2 regions of the Neobacillus sp. PS2-9 genome follow, and region 2 is predicted to be linked to the other one. Evidence: a T-box and tRNA genes for the amino acid it is inferred to sense, from the RefSeq annotation. Region 2 holds a T-box; the other holds one or more tRNA genes.

Region 1 (5,087 bases), 1.5 Mb from region 2:
GTTGTAAAAGATGATCAATTACTAAGAAAAATCGCTACTGAACAAGCAATTTCTTATAAACAAGTGAAGAGCGTCATTTCATTACTTGACGAAGGTAACACCGTTCCCTTCATCGCTCGTTACCGCAAGGAAATGACAGGAGCTCTTGATGAAGTTCAAATCCGAAATATTTTAGAGAGATGGCAGTACATACAGAATCTTGAACAAAGAAAAGAAGAGGTCCTTCGAATTATTGGGGAGCAAGGAAAACTAACGGACGAGCTCAATCAAGCTATTACAAAAGCTGAAAAGCTTCAAGAAGTGGAAGATTTATACCGCCCGTATAAACAAAAGAGACGGACAAAAGCGACAGTTGCGAAAGAAAAAGGACTAGAGCCTTTTGCGGAGTGGTTGATGACTTTTTCAAAAGAGAGTATCGAAGGAAAAGCAAAGGAATTCTTATCCGAGGAAAAACAAGTTCTCACAATTGAAGAGGCAATTGCTGGTGCGAAAGACATCATTGCAGAAATGGTTTCAGATGATGCGGAAAGCCGCAAATGGATTCGCAAAGAGACATTTAAATCTGGCACCGTTGCCTCAGTTGTAAAAGATGCGGAAAAAGATGAGAAAAACGTGTACGAAATGTACTATGAATATGAAGAACCCGTTAATAAAATTGTGCCTCACCGCACGCTTGCTTTGAATCGCGGGGAGAAGGAAGACATCCTGAAGGTATCAATCAAAATGAATGTCGATTTAATTTTGACCTACCTTTCAAAAAAATGGATTCGCAATCAACACTCTCCAGTAGCACAGGTTGTAGTAGAGGCGCTTGAAGATAGTTATAAGAGACTTATTCAGCCATCGATCGAACGCGAAATTCGTAGTGAGTTAACCGAAAAAGGGGAAGAACAAGCCATACATATTTTCTCTGAAAACTTAAGGAATCTGTTATTGCAGCCGCCGTTAAAAGGAAAAGTGGTTATCGGTGTCGACCCTGCATACAGGACAGGCTGTAAATTAGCAGTCGTTGATGAAACGGGTAAGGTATTAAAGATTGATGTAATTTATCCGCATCCACCGGTTTCGAAAACAAAAGAAGCCCGTGAAAAGTTTATTTCTATTCTGCGCGAGTATAAGGTAGAGATGGCTGCAATCGGAAATGGAACAGCTTCAAGGGAAACGGAACAGTTTGTTGCTGATATCTTAAAAGAAATGAATGAGGAAATCTTTTATTTAATTGTGAATGAAGCGGGGGCTAGTGTGTACTCTGCCTCTGACATTGCTAGAGAAGAGTTTCCTAATTTCCAGGTTGAAGAAAGAAGTGCTGTTTCTATAGCAAGACGTTTGCAGGATCCGCTTGCCGAGTTGGTGAAGATTGACCCGAAATCAGTGGGTGTTGGTCAGTACCAGCATGACGTAACGCAAAAACGTTTATCCGAATCACTCCATTTTGTCGTTGAGACAGCAGTTAACCATGTAGGTGTAAATGTAAATACTGCTTCTTCCTCCTTGCTACAGTATGTGGCAGGTCTTAATAAAACAGCTGCAAACAACATTGTTAAGAAGCGTGAAGAGGAAGGGAAATTCACCAGCAGGGTTCAATTAAAGAAAGTCCCTCGTCTAGGTGCAAAAACTTATGAGCAAGCGATTGGTTTCTTAAGGGTATTAGATGGGAAGCAGCCGCTAGACCGCACGGGCATTCATCCAGAGAACTATGATGAGGTTAAGAAGTTATTATCAAAGTTAGGCTTTACAACGGATGACTTAGGAACGGAAGCATTAAAAGTCGCACTTAGCGGACTTGATCTAAAGTCTGTTTCTGAAGAGTTATCGATTGGTGAGTTAACCTTAAAGGATATTATTGATGCTTTAGTCAGACCTGAACGTGATCCACGTGATGATTTACCAAGACCACTACTGAAAAAAGACGTTTTAAAGCTCGAAGACTTGAAGGCGGGAATGGAGCTTCAAGGTACAGTTCGAAATGTCGTTGATTTTGGTGCGTTTGTAGATATCGGCGTGAAACAGGATGGCCTTGTTCACATATCTAAGCTAAGTAACCGCTTTGTCAAACATCCACTAGATATTGTTTCTGTTGGTGACGTAGTAACGGTATGGGTAGATTCAGTTGATATGAAAAAAGGCCGAGTGGCGTTAACGATGCTGCCGCCGTCAAAACAATAATGAAAAAAGGAAACACTGCTTTTTTATATAATAAGAAAGGACAAACTCGACTTCGAGAATTGTCCAGCTCCAGCGCCTAGCCCCTCGGGTCAAATAACCTTCGGCAATAAAAGTCAAAGAGCGACTTTTTTTGCCGAAGAACATTTGCCTGTCGGGGCTGACCAAGGCGCTTGCGCATTTCTTATGAGTAGTGTTTTTTTCTGTAAAAAAACCAGCACTGGTTTAATAGTTTGATCTGGTAGCGGTCCTTCTCATAGAAAGCCCTTTTCATTTGGTTTTGCAACCAATTTGGCATAATGAAACCTCCCGAAAAGTTCGTCACCATTAATGGTATAAACAATATATGCTATAATAGGTTGTCACGTTCGCAATAAAAGGGGTGAAAGGTAAAATGACCGAGCAGGAATTGCAAATATTAGTCGAAAAGATTTCTTATGAGTCATTTGGAAAACCTTTTTGTCACCAAGCGACCTTTAATCCGAGATTACGGTCTACAGGAGGAAGATATCTACTAGGGACACATAATATAGAAATCAATAGAAAATATTTAGAGCAGTTAGGGGAAGATGAGCTAATCGGCATAATTAAACACGAGCTTTGTCATTATCATCTTCATCTTGAGGGGAAAGGTTATCAACATAAAGATGCAGACTTTAAGGCTATGTTAAAAAAAACAAAAGCTCCTCGATTCTGTTCTCAGCTCCCGGATAAAAAGGTAAAACGTTCAGCGAAAAAACTCCTAATATACCAGTGCTCCAATTGCGAGATCACCTATACAAGAAAAAGAAGTATCAATACCAGCAGATATGTATGCGGCAAATGCCGAGGCAAGCTTGTGAAAGCTAAGGAAATAATAGTAGGCTAGAGTGAAAAATCTGTAATTAAATTTTATCTAAAATCTATGTTGACTTTCTGTTGAACCGTCATTATAATGTAAAGAGTCGACAGGGCAAACACCTTGTTGAAACGAAATAATCAATATTCCGCAGTAGCTCAGTGGTAGAGCTATCGGCTGTTAACCGATCGGTCGTAGGTTCGAGTCCTACCTGCGGAGCCATTATGGGGAAGTACTCAAGAGGCTGAAGAGGCGCCCCTGCTAAGGGTGTAGGTCGGGTGACCGGCGCGAGGGTTCAAATCCCTCCTTCTCCGCCATAATATATTTTATGGCCCTTTGGTCAAGCGGTTAAGACACCGCCCTTTCACGGCGGTAACACGGGTTCGAATCCCGTAAGGGTCATCAGGGACGGGGAGTGACATTGACTCATTTCCTGTTTTTTAATCTTTATAGTTACTTCTTATAATATTGGGCTATAGCCAAGCGGTAAGGCATCGCACTTTGACTGCGACATGCGTTGGTTCAAATCCAGCTAGCCCAGCCATTTTTCTTTAATGAGCCAATTGCTCAGTTTTAGATGAAATGAGCCATTAGCTCAGTTGGTAGAGCAGATTGCTTACTGCATTGATAAGCTTCTGCGACAATCTGCGAAAAAGTACGGAAGTTCTTTTGAGCATCTGACTAAGGGTTATTAAAGATTAGTGAAACATCTTAGTATGAGCCATTAGCTCAGTTGGTAGAGCATCTGACTTTTAATCAGAGGGTCGAAGGTTCGAGTCCTTCATGGCTCACCATTTTAACTAAATATGCGGGTGTGGCGGAATTGGCAGACGCACCAGACTTAGGATCTGGCGCCGCAAGGCGTGGGGGTTCGACTCCCTTCACCCGCACCAACCAAACATTTCCTCTTGAAATAGAGTAGCTATCGTGTTATGATTGTTTTTGTCGCTAATTATAATGCGGTCGTGGCGGAATGGCAGACGCGCTAGGTTGAGGGCCTAGTGGGGGCAACCCCGTGGAGGTTCAAGTCCTCTCGGCCGCACCAAAAACTTTATTGACAAACTAAACTGGGTATGATATACTTTGAAAGTTGATTTTAAAAGTTGCGCCCGTAGCTCAATTGGATAGAGCGTCTGACTACGGATCAGAAGGTTATGGGTTCGACTCCTTTCGGGCGCGCCATTCTTATTACGGGAAGTAGCTCAGCTTGGTAGAGCACTTGGTTTGGGACCAAGGGGTCGCAGGTTCGAATCCTGTCTTCCCGACCATTTAACAAACTTTAATAATTATATGCGGGTGTAGTTTACTGGTAAAACCTCAGCCTTCCAAGCTGATGTAGTGGGTTCGATTCCCATCACCCGCTCCAAAACTTGTTTCGAAAATTGTTCTTTGAAAACTAAACAAACAAAAACGTCAACAAACAAAAAAATATTAGTTTCTTATGAAACTAAGCCAACGTAACAAAATGAGCTAATCAACTTTCTTGGAGAGTTTGATCCTGGCTCAGGACGAACGCTGGCGGCGTGCCTAATACATGCAAGTCGAGCGAACCACTTCGGTGGTTAGCGGCGGACGGGTGAGTAACACGTGGGCAACCTGCCTGTAAGACTGGGATAACACCGGGAAACCGGTGCTAATACCGGATAATCCTTTTCTCTCATGAGGAAAAGCTGAAAGTCGGTTTCGGCTGACACTTACAGATGGGCCCGCGGCGCATTAGCTAGTTGGTGAGGTAACGGCTCACCAAGGCGACGATGCGTAGCCGACCTGAGAGGGTGATCGGCCACACTGGGACTGAGACACGGCCCAGACTCCTACGGGAGGCAGCAGTAGGGAATCTTCCACAATGGACGAAAGTCTGATGGAGCAACGCCGCGTGAGCGATGAAGGCCTTCGGGTCGTAAAGCTCTGTTGTTAGGGAAGAACAAGTACCGGAGTAACTGCCGGTACCTTGACGGTACCTAACCAGAAAGCCACGGCTAACTACGTGCCAGCAGCCGCGGTAATACGTAGGTGGCAAGCGTTGTCCGGAATTATTGGGCGTAAAGCGCGCGCAGGCGGTCCTTTAAGTCTGATGTGAAAGCCC
Region 2 (9,381 bases):
AACAAATGCTATCCTCTATTCAGGTGACCAGCGGAGCAGTAGCTACCTCCACCTCAATGAAAAGAAAGTGGATTGTTAATGGCGAGTGGAAGCATCACCTGATTGATCCACGAACGGGTCAGTCATCTGAGAGTGAAATTTTATCTGCTACTATTGCCGCTCCAACCGCTGTAGAAGCTGATGTATGGGCAAAAACCGTCCTTCTTTTAGGAGAAGAGCAAGGTAAAGAGTGGATTAAAGAGAAATGGACACAAGCCGTTTTAATCAATAGGAAAAATGATATTTGGAAAGGAGAAAACTAGTCATATGGAAATGTTTGAGTGGTATATGATTCGAGCGACTGGAACGGTGTCTTATTTACTACTTTACCTTTCTGTCCTTCTCGGCCTGTATTCTCAGGTTCAAAAAAAGAGAAAACAAAAAGTTACCGTTTCCTTGTTTTTGCATGAGGCACTTTCCAACTGGGCACTGATTCTTGTCTTAGGCCATGTTGGTTTTTTGCTCATTGACTCGTATATTTCCTTTCAATGGGTTGAAGTGTTAACACCTTTTAATACAGACTATAAGCCTCTGCCAATGGCAATGGGGACAGTGTCATTGTATTTTTTAATCATGACGATTTCCACCTCAAAAGTACGAAAAAAGATTGGCTATCAAAAATGGCGTAAATTACACGCCTTGAATCCGATTCTCTATATTTTAGTGACGCTGCATGGACTATTCATCGGAACAGACTTCCAAGGGGTTGTCCTTTTAGTCATCAATATACTACCAGCCTTGCTAATAGGTAGCTTGCTTTTTAGAGATAAGTCGACACTTGAAGCAACTCATTGAGATTATAAAAAAACCGATTCTCCAAGGGAAGAATCGGTTTTTTGGTTTATTTCTTTGTTTCACCTGTCCAGTTTAGCATTCCGCCAATCATGTTGCGGACCTTATAGCCTTGTTCCTGCAAATAATAGCAGACATTCCCACTGCGGGCGCTTGAGCGGCAAATAAGAATATATTCTTTATCCTTGTCAAAGTAATCAAGGTTTGCAGGAATATCGCCCATACGAATATGTTTAGCGCCCGGGATCATCCCTCCTGCTACTTCCTCATCTTCCCTTACATCTACAAGATCAAGCTTTTCCCCTGCTTCAAGTTTCTTTTGTAACTCTTCAGGTGTAATAATTTGAATTTCTTCCATGTCATCCATCCCCTTTTTAAGAGTAAAGAGGCTTACCCCATTCGCTTTGGAGGCAGCCTCTTCATTTCATTTAGTTTGCTACAATGTTTACAAGTTTACCCGGAACGGTAATCACCTTGCGAATGGTTTTTCCTTCGATTTGCTCTTTCACTCGATCATCATCCATCGCAATTCCTTCCAACGCTTCCTTACTTGCATCAGTTGGTACCATAAGCTTTGTTTTTACCTTACCATTTACCTGGATTACAATTTCCACTTCGTTATCTACTAACTTCGCTTCATCATAGGCTGGCCACGCTTCATACGAAATAGTTCCACCACTATGACCAAGTTTTTCCCAAAGCTCTTCCGCGATATGCGGAGCAACCGGTGATAGCATTTTAACAAATCCCTCCATATAATCCTTTGGAAGCACAGTCGCTTTGTAGGCTTCATTGATGAATACCATCATTTGAGAAATAGCAGTATTGAAACGTAAGCCCTCGTAATCCTCAGTTACTTTTTTCACGGTCTGATGATAAACCTTTTCCAAATTAGATGCTTCTTCATTTGGCTGGATTTTTGGATTTAACCCTCCATTTTCTTCTACCATCAACCGCCAAATCCGGTCAAGGAAACGACGTGATCCGTCTAAACCATTCGTTGACCACGCAATCGATGCATCAAGTGGTCCCATAAACATTTCATATAAGCGAAGTGTATCAGCACCATGGCTGCTTACAATATCATCCGGATTCACAACATTTCCTTTTGATTTGCTCATTTTTTCATTGTTTTCACCTAAAATCATTCCTTGGTTAAATAGCTTTTGGAATGGTTCTTTTGTTGGTACCACTCCGATATCATACAAGAACTTATGCCAGAAGCGCGCATAAAGCAGGTGAAGTACGGCATGCTCGGCACCACCAATATAGATATCAACAGGAAGCCAGTGGTTTAACTTCTCTTGGGAAGCTAGTGCCTGATCATTTTTCGGATCAATATAACGTAAGTAATACCAGCAGCTGCCTGCCCATTGTGGCATGGTATTTGTTTCGCGGCGGCCTTTTTTACCTGTTTCAGGGTCAACTACATTTACCCAATCCTCAATATTGGCTAATGGAGATTCTCCTGTACCAGATGGTTTGATATCTGTTGTTTTTGGTAATGTCAATGGAAGCTGATCTTCCGGAACAGCAGACATTGTGCCATCTTCCCAGTGGATAATTGGAATCGGCTCACCCCAATAACGCTGACGGCTGAACAACCAATCGCGTAAACGGAAGGTTACCTTCTTTGTTCCGATTCCTTTTTCTTCTAACCAAGCAATCATTTTTGAAATGGCTTCTTCTTTGTTTAAACCATTTAAGAACTCAGAATTGATGTGTTCACCGTCACCAGTATATGCTTCTTTTTCTACATCGCCGCCTGCTACTACTGGTTTAATTGGTAAATTGAACTCCTTCGCAAATTCAAAATCACGCTCGTCATGTGCAGGAACTGCCATGATTGCACCTGTTCCATAGCTTACTAATACATAATCGGCAATCCAGATAGGCATTTTCTCACCATTCGCTGGGTTGATGGCATAGGCACCAGTGAAGACACCCGTTTTTTCCTTCGCAAGGTCTGTACGCTCAAGGTCACTCTTCGTTTTCACCTTATCTAAGTATGCATCCACTGCCGCACGCTGTTCTGCTGTTGTAATTTTATCAACAAAGGAATGCTCTGGAGCAAGAACTGCATAGGTTGCACCGAATAATGTATCTGGACGAGTGGTGAATACAGTAAACGTTTCTTCGTGTCCGTCAATTTGGAAGTTTACTTCAGCGCCTTCTGAACGTCCGATCCAGTTGCGCTGCATTTCTTTCAAGCTTTCTGGCCAATCAAGTTCTTCAAGATCTTCTAATAAGCGGTCACCGTAAGCTGTGATTTTTAACATCCACTGCTTCATTGGGCGGCGCTCTACTGGATGGCCACCACGCTCACTCTTACCATCGATGACTTCTTCATTAGCCAAGACGGTTCCAAGTGCAGGACACCAGTTTACGGCTACTTCATCAATATAGGCTAAGCCTTTTTCGTAAAGTTTTAAGAAAATCCATTGTGTCCATTTATAGTATTCAGGGTCAGTCGTATTCACTTCACGATCCCAATCATAGGAGAATCCTAATGCTTTGATTTGTCTGCGGAAGGTATTGATATTTTTTGCCGTAAATTCAGCCGGATCGTTCCCTGTATCCAATGCGTATTGTTCTGCTGGTAGACCGAATGCATCCCATCCCATTGGGTGAAGGACATTATAGCCTTGCATACGCTTTAAGCGTGAAAGAATATCGGTTGCTGTGTAACCTTCAGGGTGTCCAACGTGTAGGCCAGCACCTGATGGATATGGAAACATATCTAACGCGTAGAATTTGCGTTTATCATATTCTTCACTTGTTTTAAATGTTTTTTCTACTTCCCATTTCTTTTGCCATTTCTTTTCGACTTGTTGATGATCGAAACTCATACTGCTTTCCTCCTAGCTAGATAAAAATAAAAAATCCCCTCATCCCAAAAAGGGACGAGAGGATTGTATGTATCTTCCCGCGGTACCACCCACATTAGTGCTTATGCACTCACTTCATTCATCCTTAACGCGGAATACGGCAAACATTACTGTTCCTTCATGTTTGCAACTCAAAGGCGAGTTCATGATGTACCCGGTTGACTTTCACCAGCCGTCAACTCTCTTCGTACGGGTATGGACCACTACTACTCCTAGTCACTGTCTTTTCAATATGAAGTATTACGGTTATTGTATTAAATTTATCATAAGTATGCAAGTAAACATAGCCTAATTTCAGAATTGACCAAATCCCACCGATTTAAACTATAAAAAGACATTTAGGCCTGGATCAGGTATATTCCTTTTCAAATTATGTGTTGATTGCCTCTTGAAGTACCTCTAAAGTTACCTTTTTTTATTTCTTCCTTTCTTACTTGTCACTTTCGGAGGTTTACTTGTCTAAATCCATGATTACTCGTCTATTTTTCATTTTACTCGTCAACCTTCTCACTTTACTCGTCACTATCCACATTTTACTTGCAAACTACTAAACTACACCCAATTCTCCATAAAAAATACCACATTATTCAAGGACTGTGATGGGACAGAATTATATAAAAAGAACAAAGGAGACCGGCTCCTTTGTCCAATTGTCCAGGTGGGATGGACAAACTCCTACATTTGTCCATGGATGGTGCCTGACACCATTTTTGTTTTTAAAGTGCGGTCATAGATCAAAGTGGTTACGATTGCAATGACGAATAGTCCTATAAGGACGATAAATAGGGCTGAAATATCGTAAATGTCTACGATTATTCCTCCAAGCAGAGGTCCAATCATCCTTCCGCCGGTGGCAGTGCTGTTGACGATTCCTTGATAGAAGCCTTCGCGTCCTTTAGGTGCAAGGTTAAAGGCAACGGTCGGTACAGCAGGCCAGATAAACATTTCTCCTATTGTTAAGATAATCATTGCAACTAAAAGTCCAGAAAAAGCATTTGCCTTTCCTGCAACAATAAACGAAACGATAAAAATACCAATCCCGATAAGCATTTGAAGCTTCAGTGAGGATGATAGTCGCTTCAATACCCCATTTAAGAGTGGCTGCCCTAAAACGATAATGGCACCATTGATTGTCCATAACAAGCTATATTGACTTAACGAAATGTTGATTTCCTGTGTATAAGATGAAATCGTTGTTGACCACTGAACGTATGCGACCCAGCAAAGTAAGTACCCTATGCACAGAATTAACAATGCTTGCAGATTATTTCTGTTTTTTACAACTGGTCCATCTGTGTCACTTATTGGCTTAGCTGAAGCGGTAGCGATTCCTTTATAACCAAACACAGCAATGAGAAGAAAGATGATATACATGATCGTATTGGCAAGGAAGATGAGCTGGAAGGAATAATCTGCTACAATCCCGCCCAAAGCTGCTCCTACTGCTACCCCAAGATTTTGAGCCACATAGATTGCGTTAAATGCTTTGCGACCGCCCTCTACCCAAACGGTGCCCGCCATCGCGTACATTGCTGGAAATACCACCCCAGAACCAAAGCCAATGATGGTTAAAAACACAATATATGCTGGCCAGCCATGCCAAAACGTCAGGCCTATCAGCGCAGCGAGCGTAATACCAATTCCCAAAATGATAGATTTATAGCCGCCTATTTTGTCAAATAGACTGCCGCCATAAAGGTTTCCGATGACACTGGCTGCCGAGTTAAGCATCAAGACAACACCAGCAACGGATAAGGATTTACCTAAATGATCGTGAATATAGATTGTATTTAAAGGCCATAAAAAAGAAGAGCCTGTTACATTCACTGCCATCCCGATGATTAAGAGCCATAAGGCACGTGGCATGAAAAACGCTCCTTTACAATTAGCTATTATTTCAATTCCCAAAGAAATATATTATTCCTTTTTCAGCGGAAGTGCAATTATTTTTCATTGCCAGCACCGGGTAAATGTTCGCTGGATTTCTAGTCAATTCACTGAATTTCGATAGATTCCGCCAAAGTTGAGATTTATTCCGCCAACTTTGCAGTTTATTCCGCCAACTTCGAATGGAATTCCGCCAACTCTGCAGTTTATTCCGCCAACTTTGAATGGAATTCCGCCAACTTTGCAGTTTATTCCGCCAACTCTGAATGGAATTCCGCCAACTTTGCACTTTATTCCGCCGACCTAAAAATTAGAACTCTAAAATTGACTCACCACAATTAATTTGACAAAATAAACGCAAGAAAACACTGTTTCTCACGAAGAAACAGTGTTTTCTACAACGTTACCTAAGGCTCTTTCCATTCTTATTCCTTCTTGGCGGGACGAATAAGATGATTAATGGAAAAGTCTATTTTTTTACAGGCGGTACAACAGGTGCTTGAGCAGGGAAATAACTATTTACTGCCTTATCTTTTTTCTTCTCATTTACCTTTTCATCCAGGACTGCTTTTTTCACTTTTTCAATTTCCTTATCCAGCTCATCCATGTTAACGCCTTTTTTCACAAGTTCTTCAGTAGCTAAGCGGATGGCTTTATTGGACTGCTCAATAGAGATTCGTAACGAATCCATCGACCCTTGTGGATTATGAAAGCCTGCAGAGTTTTCAGCTGCAATAATATCCCAGAACCATTGTCCCTTGCGTACAAATTCCTGTGCTTGTTTAATTTTCTCTTGGCTTACCCCAGTAGTAATCATTTTGTTTACATAATAGTGAGAGGTGGTTGAAACGTCCTGTGCTTCGTGTAATGCACTAACATTTGCCTCTTGAATCTCAAGAACACGATCTTTTAATTTGTCTAAATCACGGTCCCCGTGGCACTGGCCGCAAGAGGTTTGCATCGTTTTTAGTGGAGACGTCCACCAGTGTGATGTGATCTTTCTTTTTCCATCGACGCGTTCATACGGCATGTGGCAATCTGCACAGGAAACATTAGCTTTACCATGTGTACCGGATGAGTGTGTTTCATATTCAGGATGTTGTGCTTTTAACATAGGAGTACCAGAAATATTACTTACCCAGTCCTTCTCAAAACCGTTTTCTTTTGCAATCGTATTATAGTATTCATACATTTCTTCCGGCTTAAATCCTTTTGTCCAAGGGAAGGTTACTTCACTATTCTTTGAAGCAAAGTAATACTCCACATGACATTGTCCACATACATAACTGCGCATATCATTTTTCGTTGGTTTGGATACATCTACTCCCTTAGCTTCTAAAGCTTTATAAAAACTAGGACGTGTCACTCGCAAGTCCATCGTTTTTGGGTCATGGCAATCAGAGCAGCCAATTGGAGAGTGTCCCATCGCTTCACCCTTTGGCCAAATATCCTTGTTAAAATTGGCCCCCCAATAGCTATCGCCCATTTCCTCAATCATTTTTGGAACAGCCGTTGATTTACATGTATAACAAGAACCTACAGATTTATCAGTAATTCGTTTAATATTACGAATATCTTCTAATGCATACGTATGCCCACGCTCTTCGTTATACTCGGTTGCAAATCCATAACCATTAAACAAAATCGGCAGCAATGGCTCTTTATCCTCATCATACTTGCTGCGTTTGACAGAGCCACCGTATGTTGTATCTTCCATCTTTTCATTTTTCTTATAACTGTTGTACTGTAGCGGAAATAAGTCTTTGAATGCTTCATTACTAATTTCATCTGCTGAGAGGCCAGTTGTCTTTTTACCTGCAGCGGTTGCTGTTTGATCACTGGATTCAGTGCCACAGCCAGTGATCAATAGTACAAATGCAAGCAGGAAAAGATATGCCCCATATCGGAACCTTCCCATTATTAAAATCCTCCCTTATTTTCTAATAATTCTCCTGATTTAGGTGGCTTATTATAGTGGTCATCTTTAAAGCCTTTCCCATGTGGTACTGTTTTGTGACAGGAGACACAACTATCCTTCGCGTCATGAGACACATTAGTAATGGTACTCTTGTGACAGGAAACACAGTTTTCATTGATTACTTTCATCGTACGGTCTGTGGCCTCAATGACATTCGGGATATCATCTGTTCCTAGTGAGTTGTAATACACATGAGTCATCCCTGCTCGACCTTTAAAAAATAACTTTCCTACTTCACTCTTGTGCGGTAAATGGCAGTCATTACATTGAAGTTCTGCATGAGTAGAGTCCATGAATGATGTGTATACATTCTTCATCGTATGACAGTTTTGACAGAAACCTGGTGAATCCAGATATGCCATAGTCTTTACTGTTGTGAGTGATAGAAGGACACCGATTAGAAGTACGACTACAAATAGAAATTTTTTGTTGATTTTTAAAAGCTTTTTGAACATCTCTTCACCTCCCATAGAATTCTTTTTTCTCTTTTTTATTTATTAAAGTACTTACGTACCTTAATTCCCGGTAGATTGTTTTCTTTTTCTTTTCTTTAAAAGAATGGCCAAGATCCCTGCTGAAAGGACAGTTATTCCACCAAATGTGCCAACGGCCAGATGTGTGGCATTCTTCGTCTCTTTCTTTTCATCTATGTTTACTGCATTATCATTTAGTTCTGTTGTTGGTTTCGTTTCTTTACGGTCATACTTCAGTTTGAATTCTTTCCCGTCCCCTGCTTTCACATCTTGGAAAAGATAAGATAACGTTTTATCTCCTTCAACATGATTCTGATTCTCTTCTGGAGCTGGCGTAAGCTTCATATTCTTTGCTTTTTCGGGCTGGGTAAAGGAAATGTTAAGAAGTCCAATATCAGCAAAACTTTTAAAGTCATACGCTAATGACTTCTTTTCTTTTTTAACCATTAAGCTATCCGTAAAAAATTCAATTACGAATTTATATCGTTCATTTGGACCTATTTCTTCACTTGTAGTCCAGGAAATGGTCTCTTTTTCACGATCTAGCACATATTCAATCTCATACGCCTTGCTTAAATTAATTGAGTAATCTGCCACGTAGCCAATTCGAAAATTCTTCTCCTTAGTTGGCAGCGGAATTTCGATTTGACCTTTTTGGGGCCCTTTTGAGTTGTTTACCATAGTCCCTTGATAGCCGATTAATAGTGGGGCATGGTTCTTTTTTTGATCATTTGGGTGATACGCATACTCCGGCATGATATGTATCGACAGTTCTTCCATGCTTAAAACACCTTGATTTTCTGCATAGCCATTCATTGGAAACATTAGGACGAAGAACATACTTAGGAAAAATAGATACTTTTTCATTGTTACTCCTCTCAGGATCGGTTGGTAAAAAATGTGGATGATTTGTGAACATGTTCACATGGTATGTTTGAAAAATTGTTAGGTGACCGTCCTCAAACTCTTTGGTCTCCTAACAGAAAGTGGAGGTTTTGGAATGGAATCTTATAATCCATACCTTATTTAAACCATGTTAAACACACCCAATCTGTGACCTACATCACACATCAAAACCCAGTTGTTTCTAATGTGTGAACGGGATTTTTCTTCTATTTTCAAGGTGTTTTCGTTGAAAAATTTATATAGAAGGGGTTTAAGGGGCTCTTTTAACGAAAAGAAGAGGCAGACTTTTTTGTCGGCCTCTTCTTATTTTTTTTTAGGAGGATTGATTTTTTTCTTGGTGGAATTTAGACTTCACTGGCTGGCCGCCAGTTTTTTCGTACTTCTTTTTGGATTGTTTAACCACATCGAAATCCTGACC

What was found. The T-box of region 2 lies ahead of leuS (leucine--tRNA ligase). A T-box ahead of a tRNA ligase gene usually reads a tRNA of that ligase, here a tRNA-Leu.
Region 1: it encodes a tRNA-Leu, which carries the amino acid that the T-box ahead of leuS (leucine--tRNA ligase) is inferred to sense. The anticodon was not compared.

What each region holds. Positions count from the first base shown of each region.
Region 1 covers NZ_CP133269.1:4,987,502-4,992,588, reverse strand. Annotated here, with positions in the region: gene RCG25_RS24905 (Tex family protein) at 1-2,166, shown strand, start outside; gene cmpA (cortex morphogenetic protein CmpA) at 2,348-2,461, opposite strand; gene RCG25_RS24895 (SprT family protein) at 2,558-3,031, shown strand; tRNA gene RCG25_RS24890 (tRNA-Asn) at 3,149-3,223, shown strand; tRNA gene RCG25_RS24885 (tRNA-Ser) at 3,228-3,318, shown strand; tRNA gene RCG25_RS24880 (tRNA-Glu) at 3,332-3,403, shown strand; tRNA gene RCG25_RS24875 (tRNA-Gln) at 3,471-3,545, shown strand; tRNA gene RCG25_RS24870 (tRNA-Lys) at 3,720-3,795, shown strand; tRNA gene RCG25_RS24865 (tRNA-Leu) at 3,810-3,894, shown strand; tRNA gene RCG25_RS24860 (tRNA-Leu) at 3,961-4,046, shown strand; tRNA gene RCG25_RS24855 (tRNA-Arg) at 4,107-4,183, shown strand; tRNA gene RCG25_RS24850 (tRNA-Pro) at 4,193-4,269, shown strand; tRNA gene RCG25_RS24845 (tRNA-Gly) at 4,294-4,367, shown strand; rRNA gene RCG25_RS24840 (16S ribosomal RNA) at 4,482-5,087, shown strand, end outside.
Region 2 covers NZ_CP133269.1:1,297,490-1,306,870, reverse strand. Annotated here, with positions in the region: gene RCG25_RS06440 (FAD:protein FMN transferase) at 1-302, shown strand, start outside; gene RCG25_RS06435 (ferric reductase-like transmembrane domain-containing protein) at 307-834, shown strand; gene RCG25_RS06430 (rhodanese-like domain-containing protein) at 881-1,189, opposite strand; gene leuS (leucine--tRNA ligase) at 1,260-3,680, opposite strand; T-box leader at 3,728-3,948, opposite strand; gene RCG25_RS06420 (MDR family MFS transporter) at 4,395-5,585, opposite strand; gene RCG25_RS06415 (ammonia-forming cytochrome c nitrite reductase subunit c552) at 6,076-7,524, opposite strand; gene RCG25_RS06410 (NapC/NirT family cytochrome c) at 7,527-8,039, opposite strand; gene RCG25_RS06405 (hypothetical protein) at 8,100-8,924, opposite strand; gene RCG25_RS06400 (glycogen biosynthesis protein GlgD) at 9,277-9,381, opposite strand, start outside.